DNA from 3 places in the Halalkalibacter lacteus genome. Region 2 is predicted to be linked to each of the others. Evidence: riboswitches for the same ligand, from Rfam matches in the RefSeq annotation. Region 2 holds a riboswitch; each other region holds the start of a gene.
The links. A riboswitch is a leader RNA that binds a small molecule or an ion and turns the genes downstream of it on or off. The one in region 2 is predicted to bind S-adenosylmethionine.
Positions count from the first base shown of each region.

Region 1 (5,022 bases), on a different contig from region 2:
ATTTGTTGTTTGTTCTAATACGACCATTAGTTTTAATCTTGCTTTTTGACCATTTAATCCATTTGTAAAAATGACACCCATATCCTTTAACGTACGACCTCCGCCCTCATATGCATAAATATCTTGAACGACTCCATTGAAGCAGCGAGAGACTAAGACGACAGGAATGTCTCGATTAATCAAACGGTTCAATGCAGGCACAATAGTTGGGGGGACGTTTCCTTGACCGAAGGCTTCGATAACAAGCCCATCTATGTGTGTTGATGCAATAGCGTCAACGATCGAATGATCCATACCAGTATAAGTTTTTAATAATGCCACCTTTTTTGTTATCTTCTTAACCGGGTAACATTCTCGCTTCGAAAGGGTGTGATGAAAGAAGACACCACGTTTTGTGACAATTCCAATCGGTCCATATTGTGGACTTTGAAAAGTAGCAATGTTACTTGAATGTGTTTTTGTTACGTTTTTTGCTGTGTGGATCTCATCATTCAATACGACGAGTACACCTTTACCTTGTGCATCTTCATTTGCTGCAACTCTTACAGAAGCTATTAAATTATGAGGGCCGTCAGCGCCAAGTTCGTTACTTGAACGCATAGCTCCAGTAATGATAACGGGAATATTCCAATCAAGTAAAAGGTCAAGTAAATAAGCTGTTTCCTCAAGTGTATCCGTTCCATGTGTGACAACAATACCGTCTAAATGATCTTCTTTTACTCTTTCTTTTAAGCGTTCTGCAAGATCAATCATTAAACTAGGGGTCATATGTGGTGATGGAATATTCAAATAATCGTCAACGATAACAGAGGCGATGCTTGATAGCGATTCGATAGTGGAATATAATGGATTTATCAAGTTTGGTTGCACGGCTCCTTGCTCATTTTCTTGCATCGCAATTGTGCCACCTGTATGTAAAACGAGAATTTTTTTCAAAAAGCACACCTCAAATTTAAGTTTTATAGAATAATATCATACCAGCTTAGAAATTAATTTTAAAGAGTAAAGCAATGGGAAAGGAAGAGCAAGTTGTTTGCAATTGTAACAGCAGCAATCGCTCCAGGAATGGCATTATTATCTTATTTCTATCTACGTAACCATTATACCACGAGTACAATAGCACTAGTATTTAGAACATTTTTGATAGGTGTGCTACTCGTTTTCCCAGTAATGGTCTTGCAATATGCGTTTACAACTGAAGGATATTTTAGTAATCCGTTCTCTAGGGCATTTATTTTATATGGGTTCGTGGAAGAGTTTTTCAAGTGGTTTCTTCTTTGGGTTTTTGCGTATCAACATGCAACTTTTGCGAGACGCTATGACGGAATTGTATTTGGTGTGTCGCTCTCGTTAGGATTTGCCACATTAGAAAATGTATTTTATTTAATAGCTAATGGACTTGAGACAGCATTTGGTCGAGCACTGCTTCCGGTTTCAAGCCATGCTCTATTTGGTGTTATAATGGGATACTATTTAGGAAGGGCGAAAATAGAAGGACAACAACGAGTGAAACATTTGACGTTGTCCCTTTGTTTTCCTATCATATTACATGGCGTATACGATTCTATTTTTATTGTATTTGATATGTATTTTTTAATTGGGTTGATTCCGTTTATGTTAGTACTATGGTGGGTAGCTTTAAATAAGGTAAAACGAGCTCACCATTTAGACGAATAATGAAAGAGTGAGTGATAAATAGTAATGGGGATAAGTGCATATTTATAGTAAAGGGTGATGATTATGGCAGAAGGACGTTATCGTATTGTTATTCGTTGTCCTGTTTGTGGCGAGAAATACATTTTACGTGGGAGACGAAACGAGAATGGAGAGTATGAGACTGGTTTTAAGCGTTGTGTTTGTGGGAATGAGGAGAATTTAAATATTGATGCAACACTAGAATAATTGGTAGTGTTTATAAAGGGATGATAACTAAATCTTGTATGAAAAAGCTTTTTTAGAAATTTTCACTTGCAAAATTGTATGAATTGTTGTAATTTTGATTAAACGCAAAAAACAATATTTGAATTTCTTATCAAGAGAGACGGAGGGACTGGCCCTATGATGTCTCAGCAACCAGCCTTTATAGGTCAGGTGCTAATTCCATCAAGTCTTTTGGCTTGAGAGATAAGAAGAAGTGAATGATTTATAAAAACCACCTTCTTCTTATATAATGAGGGTGGTTCTTTTTGTAGAAGATGAAAGAAAAGATATTATTTATACCTCAATCAGCGACAAATAGGTGAGAGAGGATCATGAAATGATTGAATTATTGGAGGTATGAAAGATGAACCGAGAAAAACTAGAAACGATTTTAGTGCAAATAGGAAACCGTTCTTCGGACCCGACTGGGACGATCAATACACCTGTTTATTTTTCAACAGCATATAGACACACTGGGATTGGGGAGTCGACTGGTTACGACTATGCTCGAACTGGAAATCCGACGAGGGAAGTGGTTGAAAATGCGATAGCTAAACTAGAAGAGGGGGATAGAGGATTTGCATGTAGTTCGGGTATGGCTGCCATCCAAACGGTGCTATCTCTCTTTGAACAAGGTGATGAAATTTTAGCTTCTCAAGATTTATACGGAGGGACATACCGTCTATTCGAACAAGGATGGAATCGCTGGGGCTTAACATTTTCCTTTGCTGATCCGAGGAAACTTGAGCAGTTTGAACGTTGTATCACCGATAAAACAAAAGCTTTATTTATTGAAACACCGACGAATCCACTGATGCAAGAAGCATCAATTCCAGACTTGGTTCAAATAGCCCAAAAATATGGATTGTTATTAATCGTTGACAATACATTCTACACTCCTTTGTTACAACAACCACTTGTTGATGGGGCAGATATCGTTATTCATAGTGCCTCGAAATATTTAGGAGGGCATAATGATGTGATTGCTGGGTTAATTGTCGCTAAGGGAGAAGAGTTATGTGAAAGAATTGGGTATTATCATAATGGAATTGGAGCGATTTTATCTGCGTTTGATTCATATCTTTTAACTCGAGGCATGAAAACACTTGCGATTCGTATGGATAAACATGAAGAAAATGCAAAAGCGATTGTTACATACTTAAATGAGCAAGAAAGCGTGACCGATGTCCTTTACCCAGGTAAGGGAGGCATGGTCTCATTTCGTATCTTACATGAGCAATGGGTGAATCCATTTTTGCAGCAGTTGAAACTTGTCTCTTTTGCAGAAAGTTTAGGGGGGGTCGAAAGCTTGATGACTTATCCTGCTACGCAAACGCATATGGATATTCCTGAAGATATTCGAATAGCAAATGGAGTTTGTAATCGTCTTTTGCGGTTTTCTGTTGGGATAGAACGGGCTGAAGATTTAATTGCAGATCTTGACCAGGCATTCCGGTATGTAAAAGAGGAGGGCGACGAATGAAATTACTAGAACAATTAGCCACGCGGGTTTTAATTGGGGACGGTGCTATGGGAACTTTGCTTTATGAGCAAGGCGTTGATCAGTGCTTTGAAGAGGTGAATATAACTGACCCTGAAAAAATTGTGAATGCTCATAGAAAATATGTAGAAGCTGGCGCGGATGTAGTACAAACCAATACATATGCAGCCAATCAATTAAAACTTGAGAAATACGGTCTTAATAAACAAGTTCAGACAATCAATCAGACGGCTGTAAACTTAGCTAGACAAGCAGCAAAAAAGTCAGCATTTGTAGTCGGAACTGTTGGTGGAATAAGAAGGTTTCAACTTGAAGAATGGAGTTTGCGCGAAATTGAAGTTGCTTTTTCTGAGCAAATGAATGAACTATTGTATGAGGGTGTCGATGGACTTTTACTTGAAACATTTTATGATTTAGAGGAAGCAAAAATGGCAACGAGTCTAGCTAGAAAGCTAACTAATTTACCGATAATTGTCAATCTTTCAATAGGTGAAGTTGGTGTCATGAACGGTGGTATAGCTGTTTCTAATGCGTTTGATCAGCTTATAGCAGTAGGAGCGAATGTTGTCGGGTTGAATTGCCGGACAGGTCCATTTCATATGCTTCGCTCATTTGAAACGATGCCTTTACCGAAGGAGGCCTTTCTATCAGCCTACCCGAATGCAAGTTTGCCTGATTACAGAGATGGGCGAGTGTTCTATCAATCGAATGCTGATTACTTTCAAGCGATGGGGGAACAATTTATTAAACAAGGTGTACGCTTATTAGGTGGGTGCTGCGGGACAACACCGGAACATATTGAGGCGTTTGCAAAAGTAAAATCTGTTACGAAACCGGTCACTAGTAAAACGGTCCGTCCACTTGTAGCGGTGAGAGAAGCGATTCACATTCCGCGGAAACAAACGCCGTTACCAGAAATTGTGAAAGAACGTAAATCTGTTATTGTTGAGTTAGATCCCCCGAAAAAATTAAATACAAAACGATTTATGGAGGGCGCAAAGGCATTGAAGGAAGCTGGTGTAGATGCTGTGACAATGGCTGATAATTCACTTGCTTCTCCAAGAGTCGATAATCTAGCACTCGGAGCGATGGTGAAAGAGCAGCTTGGAGTCAGACCGCTTGTTCATGTTACGTGTCGTGATCGAAATTTGATTGGTTTACAATCACACTTAATGGGTCTTAATGCGTTAGGAATTGATGATGTGTTAGCCATTACAGGGGACCCAACAAAAATTGGCGATTTTCCTGGAGCAACATCTGTCTATGATGTAAGTTCGTTTCAACTCATTTCATTTATTAAACAATTGAATGAAGGCATTTCGTTTTCAGGGAAAGAACTTGGACAAAAAGCAAACTTTTCTATCGGAGCAGCACTTAACCCGAATGTCAGGCACCTCGACAAAGCGGTTAAGCGAATGGAGAAAAAGGTTGAGAGCGGTGCGGATTACTTCATGACACAACCAATTTATAGTGTGGAGCAAATCGAAGCGCTAGCTGATGAAACGAAGCATGTAAAAGAGCCTATTTATATTGGGATTATGCCATTAACAGGTACTCGAAATGCCGAATTTCTTCATAACGAAGTACCAGGGATTAAATTA
Region 1 is NZ_JAWRVL010000007.1:157,507-162,528, reverse strand. Features, by position in the region: gene SAZ04_RS07500 (asparaginase) at 1-936, opposite strand, end outside; gene prsW (glutamic-type intramembrane protease PrsW) at 1,030-1,677, shown strand; gene SAZ04_RS07490 (hypothetical protein) at 1,741-1,902, shown strand; SAM riboswitch class I at 2,027-2,131, shown strand; gene SAZ04_RS07485 (methionine biosynthesis PLP-dependent protein) at 2,285-3,403, shown strand; gene SAZ04_RS07480 (bifunctional homocysteine S-methyltransferase/methylenetetrahydrofolate reductase) at 3,400-5,022, shown strand, end outside.
Region 1: it holds a riboswitch for S-adenosylmethionine, as region 2 does, so the genes downstream of both, SAZ04_RS07485 (methionine biosynthesis PLP-dependent protein) here and mtnK (S-methyl-5-thioribose kinase) in region 2, are expected to answer to the same signal.

Region 2 (5,022 bases):
GCTGGTGAAATAGGGTGACCATTGATGGTACGGACTTCATCAGGATGGCGTTCTTCAATTTCAATATCAGAACCTGTTGCTGTGTCTAAATCAATGGTCGATAGTGGTGCAGCAACGTAAAATGGAACTCCTAATGACTTGGCAATGAGGGCGAGACCGTACGTTCCAATTTTATTAGCAGTATCACCATTTGCTACAATGCGGTCAGCGCCAACAATGACTGCATTAATGCCTTTTGATTGAATCGTATGTGCGACCATATTATCAGTTATTAACGTGACATCAACACCAAGTTGTTGGAGTTCCCATGCTGTAAGTCTTGCTCCTTGTAAGACCGGACGTGTTTCAGAAGCAAAAGCTTTTAAGTTAATTCCGCGTTCTTTTGCAATATAAAACGGCGCAAGTGCAGTACCGTAGCGAGCTGTTGCAATTCCTCCTGCATTACAATGAGTAAGCAATGTGTCTTCATCTTGAAATAAACTAAGTGCGTATTCCCCGATTGATCGACAAACTTCTTCATCTTCTTTTTCAATTAAAAGAGCTTCTGCTAAAACAGCTTCTTTCGCTTCTTGAACAGTCGTTACATCTCTTACAACAGAGAGAATCCGTTTTATTGCCCAAAATAAATTGACAGCAGTAGGTCTAGACGTTTCTAAATAGGCGGCTTCTTTTTCAAGTTCCAAACGAAACTTATCAAAATCGGATAGTGTTGATTGTTGTGTTGAAAGAGCTAATCCATATGCAGCGGCAATGCCAATTGCTGGTGCACCACGTACTTTTAGTTCAAAGATGGCATCCCAAACATCTTCTATTGAAGTTAGTGTGAGAAATTCCGTCTTTCCTGGAAGCAATCGCTGATCTAGTAATATAATTTTGTCTATGTTCCATTGAACGGAACGAATGGGGCTATTAAGCATGTTTACTCACAACCTTTACTAATTCATCTATTGTTGAAATCTGACTACGTTCTAAGATTAGGTTTTTCCCGAGAGTAAGTGCAGTTTTCTTTACTTCATTTTTGACTGCTTGATTTAAAATACATTCAACATCTTCTACACCGGCAAGACCAATCATTCGTCGGACTATTTTACAACCTGCAAATCCAATCGTATCTTTGAAAATCTCTTGTAACGTTTGATCGAGATAACCATCAACACTCATATAGACATCTTGTGGGTGTTGATTCCAAAGGTAGGTAAATTCTTCACTAAATACATTCCAGCTTTCAGAAATGACATTTAGTAAGTAGTGTTTGTATTCTTCTTGCTTTTGTGGCTGATCTTTTAAATGAACTTGTTGAGATAAATAATTCAAAATAATGTTGGCAATGAAGGCACCAATATCAAATCCCATTGGACCGTAAAAGGCAAATTCAGGGTCAATCACTACCGTATCTTCTTCACGAACAAAAATACTCCCTGTATGAAGATCACCATGAACGAGTGTTTCTCCTTTTGTGAGAAAAGCCTTTTTTAATGACGCGACTTCAAGCTTTAAAGATGGATCTTCCCATATCGTTTTTGCAACAAATGGCTTAAGGTCTTCATCAATATTATTAGTGTCGTGATCATAGAATGGATCTGTGAATACAAGGTCTTCTGTGATTTTACACAATTCAGGGTTAATAAAGCGACTACTTTGGATTTTCTTTTCTTGTTGATTTAACCCAAAGTCTGAATTGAAAAAGAGTGTATGTGCTAGAAATTGTCCGATATCCTTTCCTAAGTTAGGATAAACATTCCCAGCAAGTAAACCTTTACGTAAAATAGTGAAATCAGATAGATCTTCCATAACTGTAACAGCACGGTTTGAATCACTAAAGTAGACTTTTGGAGTGAAATTTGGAACGAGTTGGTATGTTCGTTTTAATGATTCACTTTCAATACGAGCACGGTCTAGTGTTAACGGCCAGCTTGTTCCAACAACTTTGGCGTATGGGAGTGCTTGTTTAATAATGAGTGATTTACCAGATTGTTCATTCATTACTCGAAAAACCAAATTTAAATTTCCATCACCAATTTCTTCAGAAGTGAGTTGATCATCCAGGTCGAATAATTGCAATTTTTTACTTAACTCCATTGCTGTTTCTGTGTTTAAAGGTTTATAGATTTTCTTTTGCAAAGTTAGTACTTTCATATGTGCAACCTCCTAAAAGAACTTATTGTGGTCCGTTAAGTACGATGTAGTTATGATTTCCAATAAAAAAATCCTCTTGAAAACAAATCAAGAGGATTGAAACATCGTGTTCGTTCCTCTTATCTGTCAGAATGTTTATCATTCCGTTGGAAGTAGCACCATTGCTTTTAAGCCGGTTGCCGGGCGTCATCGGTCCAATTCCCTCAGCCTTCTCGTAATAAGAGTTATATGAAGTTATATGCATTCATTGGTTAAAGAAGGTCCCCTAAAAGCCGATACGTGGGCACTTTAATACGATCTCATTTAGTCTAGTTATAAGCTACTTTTAAAAAAGCTTTCCTATTTGAGTGTCATCTTACACCGAATGAAAGGGAACTGTCAATTGGATTTTGCAAATTAAGAGATCATTTAGTTTGATAAAGTGATAAAATTGAGATACTACTATAAGTAGTCAAATTTTTCTATGTACAAAAAGGAAAAACACCCTTTGATGATTGACGGAAAATAAGAATACTGGCATAATTCAAAACTATTATTAAGTGCCAATATCGCGTTTATCCACAATTTAGTAGAAGAAGTACATAATGGAGGTTTTAGTATAGTGAGTGAAGTAATAGCAACATACCTTCTTGAAGCAAAGCCAGAAAGTTTAGAAAAAAAAGCAGAGGCAATTGCTGTTGGGTTAACAGTAGGTTCATGGACTAATCTACCTGCAGTGGAACAAGCTCAGCTCGAGCGTCATAAAGGAAGAGTCGTTGAAGCAAAAATGGTAACAAATAATAAGGCTCGTATTTCCGTAGGATATCCAAGCGTGAACTTTTCAAATGATTTGCCAGCGGTTCTGACAACAACATTTGGGAAGTTCTCATTAGATGGCAAGGTGAAACTCATTGACTTGGCATTTTCTGATGAGGTAAAACAAGGGTACCCTGGGCCGAAATATGGAATAGAAGGTATTAGAGAATTAACGAATGCATATAACCGTCCTTTATTAATGAGTATTTTTAAAGGAGTCATCGGGCGCGATTTATCTTCGCTTAAAGAGCAAATGAAAGCACAAGCTCTTGGAGGAATTGACATCGTTAAAGATGATGAAATTCTTTTTGAAAATGAACGAACGCCACTTGAAAAAAGAATAGCAGTTTGTCAAGAGGCTTTACGGGAGAGTTATGAAGAAACTGGAAAACGAACGCTTCATGCAGTCAACTTAACAGGAAAAACAATGGAGTTAAAAGAAAATGCTTATAAAGCGGTGGAATTAGGCGCTGATCTTTTGCTGTTTAATACATACGCCTATGGCTTGGATGTTATGCAGGCACTTGCAGAAGACCCGAATATTCCATTGCCAATTATGGCCCATCCAGCATTTTCGGGAACGATGATTTCTTCGCCAGATTTCGGGGTTTCACCAGGTTTGTTACTTGGGAAATTAGCTCGTATGGCTGGAGCAGATCTAGTTTTATTTCCGTCTCCTTATGGTTCTGTTGCGATGGCAAAAGAAGAGACACAAGAGATAGCTCTGAACTTAACAAGTGAAGATTCGGTCTTTAAAAAAGCATTTCCTGTGCCATCTGCTGGCATCCACCCGGGTTTAACGCCGAAATTGATCGCTGATTTTGGGGTCGACAGCATTATTAATGCGGGCGGTGGAATTCACGGTCACCCTGGAGGTGCTGCAGCGGGTGGAAAAGCATTTCTTCAGGCAATTGATGCTGTATTAGATCATAAATCTTTAAAAGAGGCAGCGACTGAAAATCAGGAGTTAGCTCAAGCGATTGAACTATGGGGAGGGGAATGACCCTGAATCCGATGATATTCTGCGATTTTGATGGGACGATTACAGAGAATGATAATATTGTCGCGATTATGAAGAAATTTGCCCCACCTGAATGGGAAGAAATTAAAGATGATATTCTTAGTCAACGGATTTCGATTAAAAAAGGAGTGGGCCAATTCTTTCGTCTCCTCCCTGCTGAATTAAAAGAAGAAATGACAACCTTCATTTTAAATGATGCAAAGATTCGTGAAGGGTTCGGTGAATTTGTTTCATACACAAAAAGGAATGGACTAGATTTAGTCGTTGTTAGTGGAGGTATGGACTTTTTTGTTCATCCACTTTTAAAAGGATACAACTTGCCGGTTTATTGTAATGAAGCGAAATTTAATGAAGAGAAAATCCGAGTTGAATGGCCGCATACCTGTGATGAACAATGTTCAAATGAATGTGGCTGTTGCAAGCCATCAATTTTGCGCGAAATTGGAGAAGGGCATTATAAGATTGTTATAGGTGATTCAATCACGGACTTGCAAGCTGCTAAGCAAGCTGATTTAGTCATTGCACGAGATTTCCTGCAGCAAAAGTGTGAAGAATTGAATCTGCCTTATCAGTCTTTTGAAACGTTTCATGATGTTATTCGAATTTTAGAACAAAATGAGGTGAAAGTATGATTTCAGCTTGGAATGAACTTGCCTCTATTAAACGTGAACTTGGGGTAAGAAACTGGTTTCCAGGAACGAGTGGAAATCTATCTATCAAGGTCAGTGATGAGCCACTTACTTGTCTTGTCACGGTGAGCGGTAAGGATAAGTATCAAGAGACAGAAGAAGATTTTGTCCTCGTTGATCAGGATGGAAATGCCCTAACTGAGCAGGGAAAACCATCGGCGGAAACAGTGATTCATTTAGAGGTTTATAAGAGAACGGATGCTGGATGTAGTCTTCATGTTCATACACTTGATAATAATTTGATTTCAGAACTTTATGCTGAGAAAGGCTCCGTTACATTTCGGAATGTGGAGTTGATAAAGGCATTTGGAATTTGGGAAGAAGACGGAGAACTAACGATTCCAATAGTTGAAAATTTTGCAGACTTGCCAACATTAGGTC
Region 2 is NZ_JAWRVL010000006.1:4,550-9,571, forward strand. Features, by position in the region: gene mtnA (S-methyl-5-thioribose-1-phosphate isomerase) at 1-917, opposite strand, end outside; gene mtnK (S-methyl-5-thioribose kinase) at 910-2,136, opposite strand; SAM riboswitch class I at 2,253-2,360, opposite strand; gene SAZ04_RS05850 (2,3-diketo-5-methylthiopentyl-1-phosphate enolase) at 2,738-3,934, shown strand; gene SAZ04_RS05855 (2-hydroxy-3-keto-5-methylthiopentenyl-1-phosphate phosphatase) at 3,931-4,584, shown strand; gene SAZ04_RS05860 (methylthioribulose 1-phosphate dehydratase) at 4,581-5,022, shown strand, end outside.

Region 3 (5,022 bases), on a different contig from region 2:
TATCACTTGCATCAATTACATAATCTAAACCATAGCTAAAAAACTGTTCGTATGTCTCTTCTGTATAAAACATTTTTAAAGCAATAACTTCACATTCAGGATTAATGTCTTGAATTCTTTCTTTCATTAATTCAACCTTTTGTCTACCGACTGTAGACAACAATGCATGAATCTGCCTATTTACATTCGTAATATCAACATCATCTTTATCAACAAGCACTAACCTACCGACTCCAGAACGAGCTAGTGCCTCAGCTGAGAAAGAGCCTACTCCTCCAATACCTAAAACTGCCACTGTGCTATTTTTCAATTGAGCTAACCCATCATACCCGATTGCTAGTTCATTTCGTGAAAATTGATGCAACATTCTACTTGCCCCTTCCAAACGGTATTATCGGAATTGACTATACCATAGCAAAAATGAAAAGTCTAAGTGCATTTTAAAGGGTTTGCAAATTGCACTTCGCTCATTCCTAATACACACAAAAAAACAACTCTCTTATAAAAGAAGTTGTTCCTTATTCATCATATAAAGTAAGAAATCCCAATAATGCCGTTTTACTTATAGTTTTGAACCTGCTCCTATGCAGGTGGGTGCTCTGTACAAATGATCTTACTTCCCTACAAGAAGGCTTGTAATTACATTTACAACGCAAGCTCCCGTCCAAATTCTGTTGGCTCAAAACGTAGATGCATACGTACATCTTAGGAAATCTTACTTGCTTACATACATTCTATCAAGACTAAATTAGAAAGTCAATTACATAATCAGAATATTCAGCTATATAATGATTTGGTAATTTCTCATTCCCTATGTTACAGTTTAGCTAATAATTATTAATGTGAGGTGAGCCTTGTATGAATCTACTCGCTAGTCAAAGATGTGTTGAAATTCACCAAGAAATCGGTTGGACCGAAAAGCGTATCATTGAAACATCATTCGACATGAAATTATTTGATAACAAGCTAATTGTCAAAGATGATACATTCGAGTTAACTTCAATCTTTGACATTTCTTATCGAAAAAAGCCAGAACTAAACGCAATGGGTTTTTTGTATTTACACACGAACCGCGGTGTTCGAACTTATTATATTAAAGATGATGCCTATCCATTAGTAAGTGCCTATCAAAAGCTTAAATCAGAACGCCCCGAATTGCGCTGAATGAATTGTCTTTTCTCGTTTCCTTGTCGATATATCACCATAAATAGGATACATTTCAAAAGGGGATGAGTGGTTACTTGGTACAATCCAACCTTCCCCCTCATGATGAGCATATGTATCAATCACAGCAATTCCCGCTTGCTTTACCCATTCCAATGCTTTATTTCGTTCTGAATGATTGATGAATACGAAAGCATGCGTAAAGGACTCCTCCATATCCCATTTTTCTTCTTTTGTATTTCTCCATGCACTTGTACTTCGTTCATGGAAAATAAAATCTTCAACCATGCTATTTGCTGTAGCTTCTTTTCCTGCTCCTGGTCCAAGAAAAAGAAGTTGATCAATGGATTCACCCTCTAAAGAAATTCCATTCGTAACCCCTCTGACGTTCGCTAACGGTTCAATTGGTGATAAAAATGCCGGAGTCACACGACCTTTCACCCCTGATTCGCCTCTCCATGCTTCAGCAACTAACTTCACTTTAAAACCAAGACGCTCTCCCACTTCAACATGCCAATCTTCAATGCTTGATACACCTTTTCGATAGAATGATGTAACAGGTGACCACTTTCCAAAACATAGACGACTTAGAATCCGAATTTTATACCAGGCATCAAACCCTTCAATATCATCTGTAGGATCAGCTTCAGCATACCCTAGTTCTTGCGCCTCCAATAACACTTCAGTAAAGCAACGATGATTTTCAATCATTTCAGTTAACATATAATTGGTTGTTCCATTTAAGATCCCAGATACTCTAGTTATAGGTGTAGTCGTAAGAGTTCCTTTTAACGAGTTAATAATCGGGATTCCTCCTGCAACTGCTGCTTCATAGCCATAATAAGTAGAGTGGGCAGTTGCTAGCTGCTCAAGAATTTCTCCCTTTTCAGCCACTAGTTTCTTATTTGCACTAATTACCGGTACCCCTTTTTCTAACCACTTTGCGGTATATGAGAAAGCTGGTTCAATCCCACCAATCGCTTCAAAAATAACATCAAATTTAGCTATTCCACAAAACTCTTCCCAGCTAGTTGTCACAAATGCATCGACTTTCTCAGCTCGCCGCTTTTGTTTATCCTTTACCAATATCGCTGAAATTTCAATATCTTTTTTTAGTAATTGCTTGATTTGGTCTTTAGTCTGTAGCAATCGTTCATATACACCACTACCAACTGTTCCAAATCCTATTAAACCTATTCGTATCATCTCATGTCCCTCTCTCTCTATAAAACAAAAAACCTCTCCTGATAAGGAAAGGTTTTTTGCCTTCACTTATCTTCCAGAATAAAATCATTCTGCTGAAAGTAGCACCTTTTTTGCATGGCTTGCAAAAAGGTTGCCGGGCTTCGACGGGTCAGTTCCCTCCACCACTCTTGATAAGTTTGAATATTCAAACGTTCAAATTCTATTAACAATGATTATACGTTACCTATTGCCTTCTGTCAAACTAATTTATTCTTGTTCGAAGAGGTAAACTCACCTTTTCGGACCTCTTACACATTTACCTTTTCTGTCTTCTTACCAATAATGGATAAATTTAGATCAATTAACTGTTCGACGCTCACTTCACCAGGTGCATTGGTTAATAAGCAGCTTGCACTTGCTGTTTTCGGGAAAGCTATTGTATCACGTAAATTCGTACGACCAGCTAAAAGCATAATAAGACGATCCAAACCTAACGCAATCCCTCCATGTGGCGGAGTGCCGTATTCAAATGCTTCTAACAAGAAGCCAAATTGTTCACGCGCCTCTTCCTCAGAGAACCCAAGTGCTGTAAACATTTGCCCTTGAATATCACTTTGGTAAATACGTTGAGAGCCACCACCAAGCTCATATCCATTTAAAACAAGATCATAAGCATTGGCTCGTGCACTTCCTGGATCAGTTGCAAGAAGTTCTATATCTTCTTTTATTGGGCTTGTGAATGGATGATGCAAAGCTACATAACGTTTTGCCTCTTCATCGTATTCAACAAGTGGGAAATCAACAACCCAAAGGAAGTTATATTGGCTTTGATCAATCAAGTCAAACTGTTTACCAAACTTCAAGCGCAATGCACCAAGACTATCAAATACAACTTGCTTCTTGTCTGCCCCAAAGAACAGAAGGTCTCCCGTTTCTGCACCTAATGCTTCTTGAAGAGCAGTTGCTACATCCTCATCAAAGAACTTAGCAATTGGACCTTTAAGCCCTTCTTCTTCAACTTTTAGCCATGCTAAACCTTTTGCACCATATTGTTTCACAAAATCAGTAAGAGCATCGATTTCTTTACGCGATAGCTTGTCTGCTCCACCTTTCAAGTTTAATCCCTTAACTGTACCACCAGAAGCTAGTGCACTTTGGAATACTTTAAACTCTGAATCCTTCACAACATCAGACAGTTCTACTAACTCCAAACCAAAACGAAGGTCAGGTTTGTCTGAACCAAAGCGATTCATTGCTTCATCATACGTAAGACGAGGGAACGGCAATGATACTTCAATCCCTTTTGTTTCCTTCATAATTTTCGCCATCATTTTTTCTGTCATTGCAAGCAAGTCTTCTTTATCCATGAATGATGTTTCGATATCGACTTGTGTAAATTCAGGTTGACGATCCGCACGAAGATCCTCATCACGGAAACAGCGAACAATTTGATAATAACGTTCAAAACCAGATACCATTAACAATTGCTTAAAGAGCTGCGGCGATTGTGGCAACGCGTAAAACTCACCATGATGTACACGGCTTGGTACAAGATAATCACGAGCTCCCTCTGGTGTACTTTTCGTTAGCATTGGCGTTTCAATTTCCATGAAAGCTTCTTCATCAAGGAAGTCACGTATTAACTTCGTCGTACGGTAACGTAACTTAAACGTCTCTTGCATATCAGGACGACGAAGGTCAAGATATCGATATTTTAAACGAACATCTTCTGATGCATCTGTATCTGCTTCAATTTGAAAAGGTAGAGGCTTCGACGCATTTAAGATACTCATTTTATCAACATGGATCTCAATTGAACCTGTTTCAATTTTTTCATTTACTGTTTTCGGATCCCTAACAACGACTTGTCCCTCTACCTCAATGACATATTCATTCCTTACTCGTTCTGCCACAGCAAGTGCTTCTTGGTTTACTTCAGGACTAAAGACAACTTGAACAATACCAGATCGATCACGAACATCTAAAAAAATAACTTGACCTAAATCCCGTCGTCTTTGTACCCACCCTTTTAATTGTACTCGTTCTCCTGCATGTTCTTCGCGTAGCATTCCACAGTGATGTGTTCTTCCTATCATCCTACTTACCTCCTAAGGTTTTCTCTTTAATATGATCAATAAATGTTTCTAGCTCTATTTGTACCTGTTCTCCTGTTTCCATGTCTTTCACATTAATGACTCCATGAGTAAGTTCATCATCTCCAAGGATTGCTGTGAAACGTGCTTGTAAGCGATCAGCTGCTTTAAACTGAGCTTTCATCTTCTTATCTAGATAATCTTTATCAGCACTAACACCTGCACTTCTAAGGTTATACAGGAGTTCAACAGTCTTTTCTTTTGCCGCATCACCCAATGAAACTAGATAGCAGTCTAACTTCGGAGCAACAGGAATTGCTTGTTCTTGTGCTTTTAATGCCATAATGACACGCTCAATACTAAAAGCAAAACCAATTCCAGGAGTCGATGGACCACCAATTTCCTCAACAAGACCTGTGTAACGACCACCACCACAAAGTGTCGTAATCGCACCAAATCCCTCTCCTTCAGCCATAATCTCAAACGCAGTATGAAAATAATAATCTAGTCCTCGTACAAGAGTTGGATCAACTACATAAGATATACCAAGTTGATCTAAATAAGTCTTAACCTGACTAAA
Region 3 is NZ_JAWRVL010000009.1:139,943-144,964, reverse strand. Features, by position in the region: gene SAZ04_RS09030 (tRNA threonylcarbamoyladenosine dehydratase) at 1-367, opposite strand, end outside; RNA gene ssrS (6S RNA) at 538-715, opposite strand; gene SAZ04_RS09020 (hypothetical protein) at 859-1,164, shown strand; gene SAZ04_RS09015 (homoserine dehydrogenase) at 1,141-2,370, opposite strand; SAM riboswitch class I at 2,434-2,547, opposite strand; gene aspS (aspartate--tRNA ligase) at 2,658-4,445, opposite strand; gene hisS (histidine--tRNA ligase) at 4,447-5,022, opposite strand, start outside.
Region 3: it holds a riboswitch for S-adenosylmethionine, as region 2 does, so the genes downstream of both, SAZ04_RS09015 (homoserine dehydrogenase) here and mtnK (S-methyl-5-thioribose kinase) in region 2, are expected to answer to the same signal.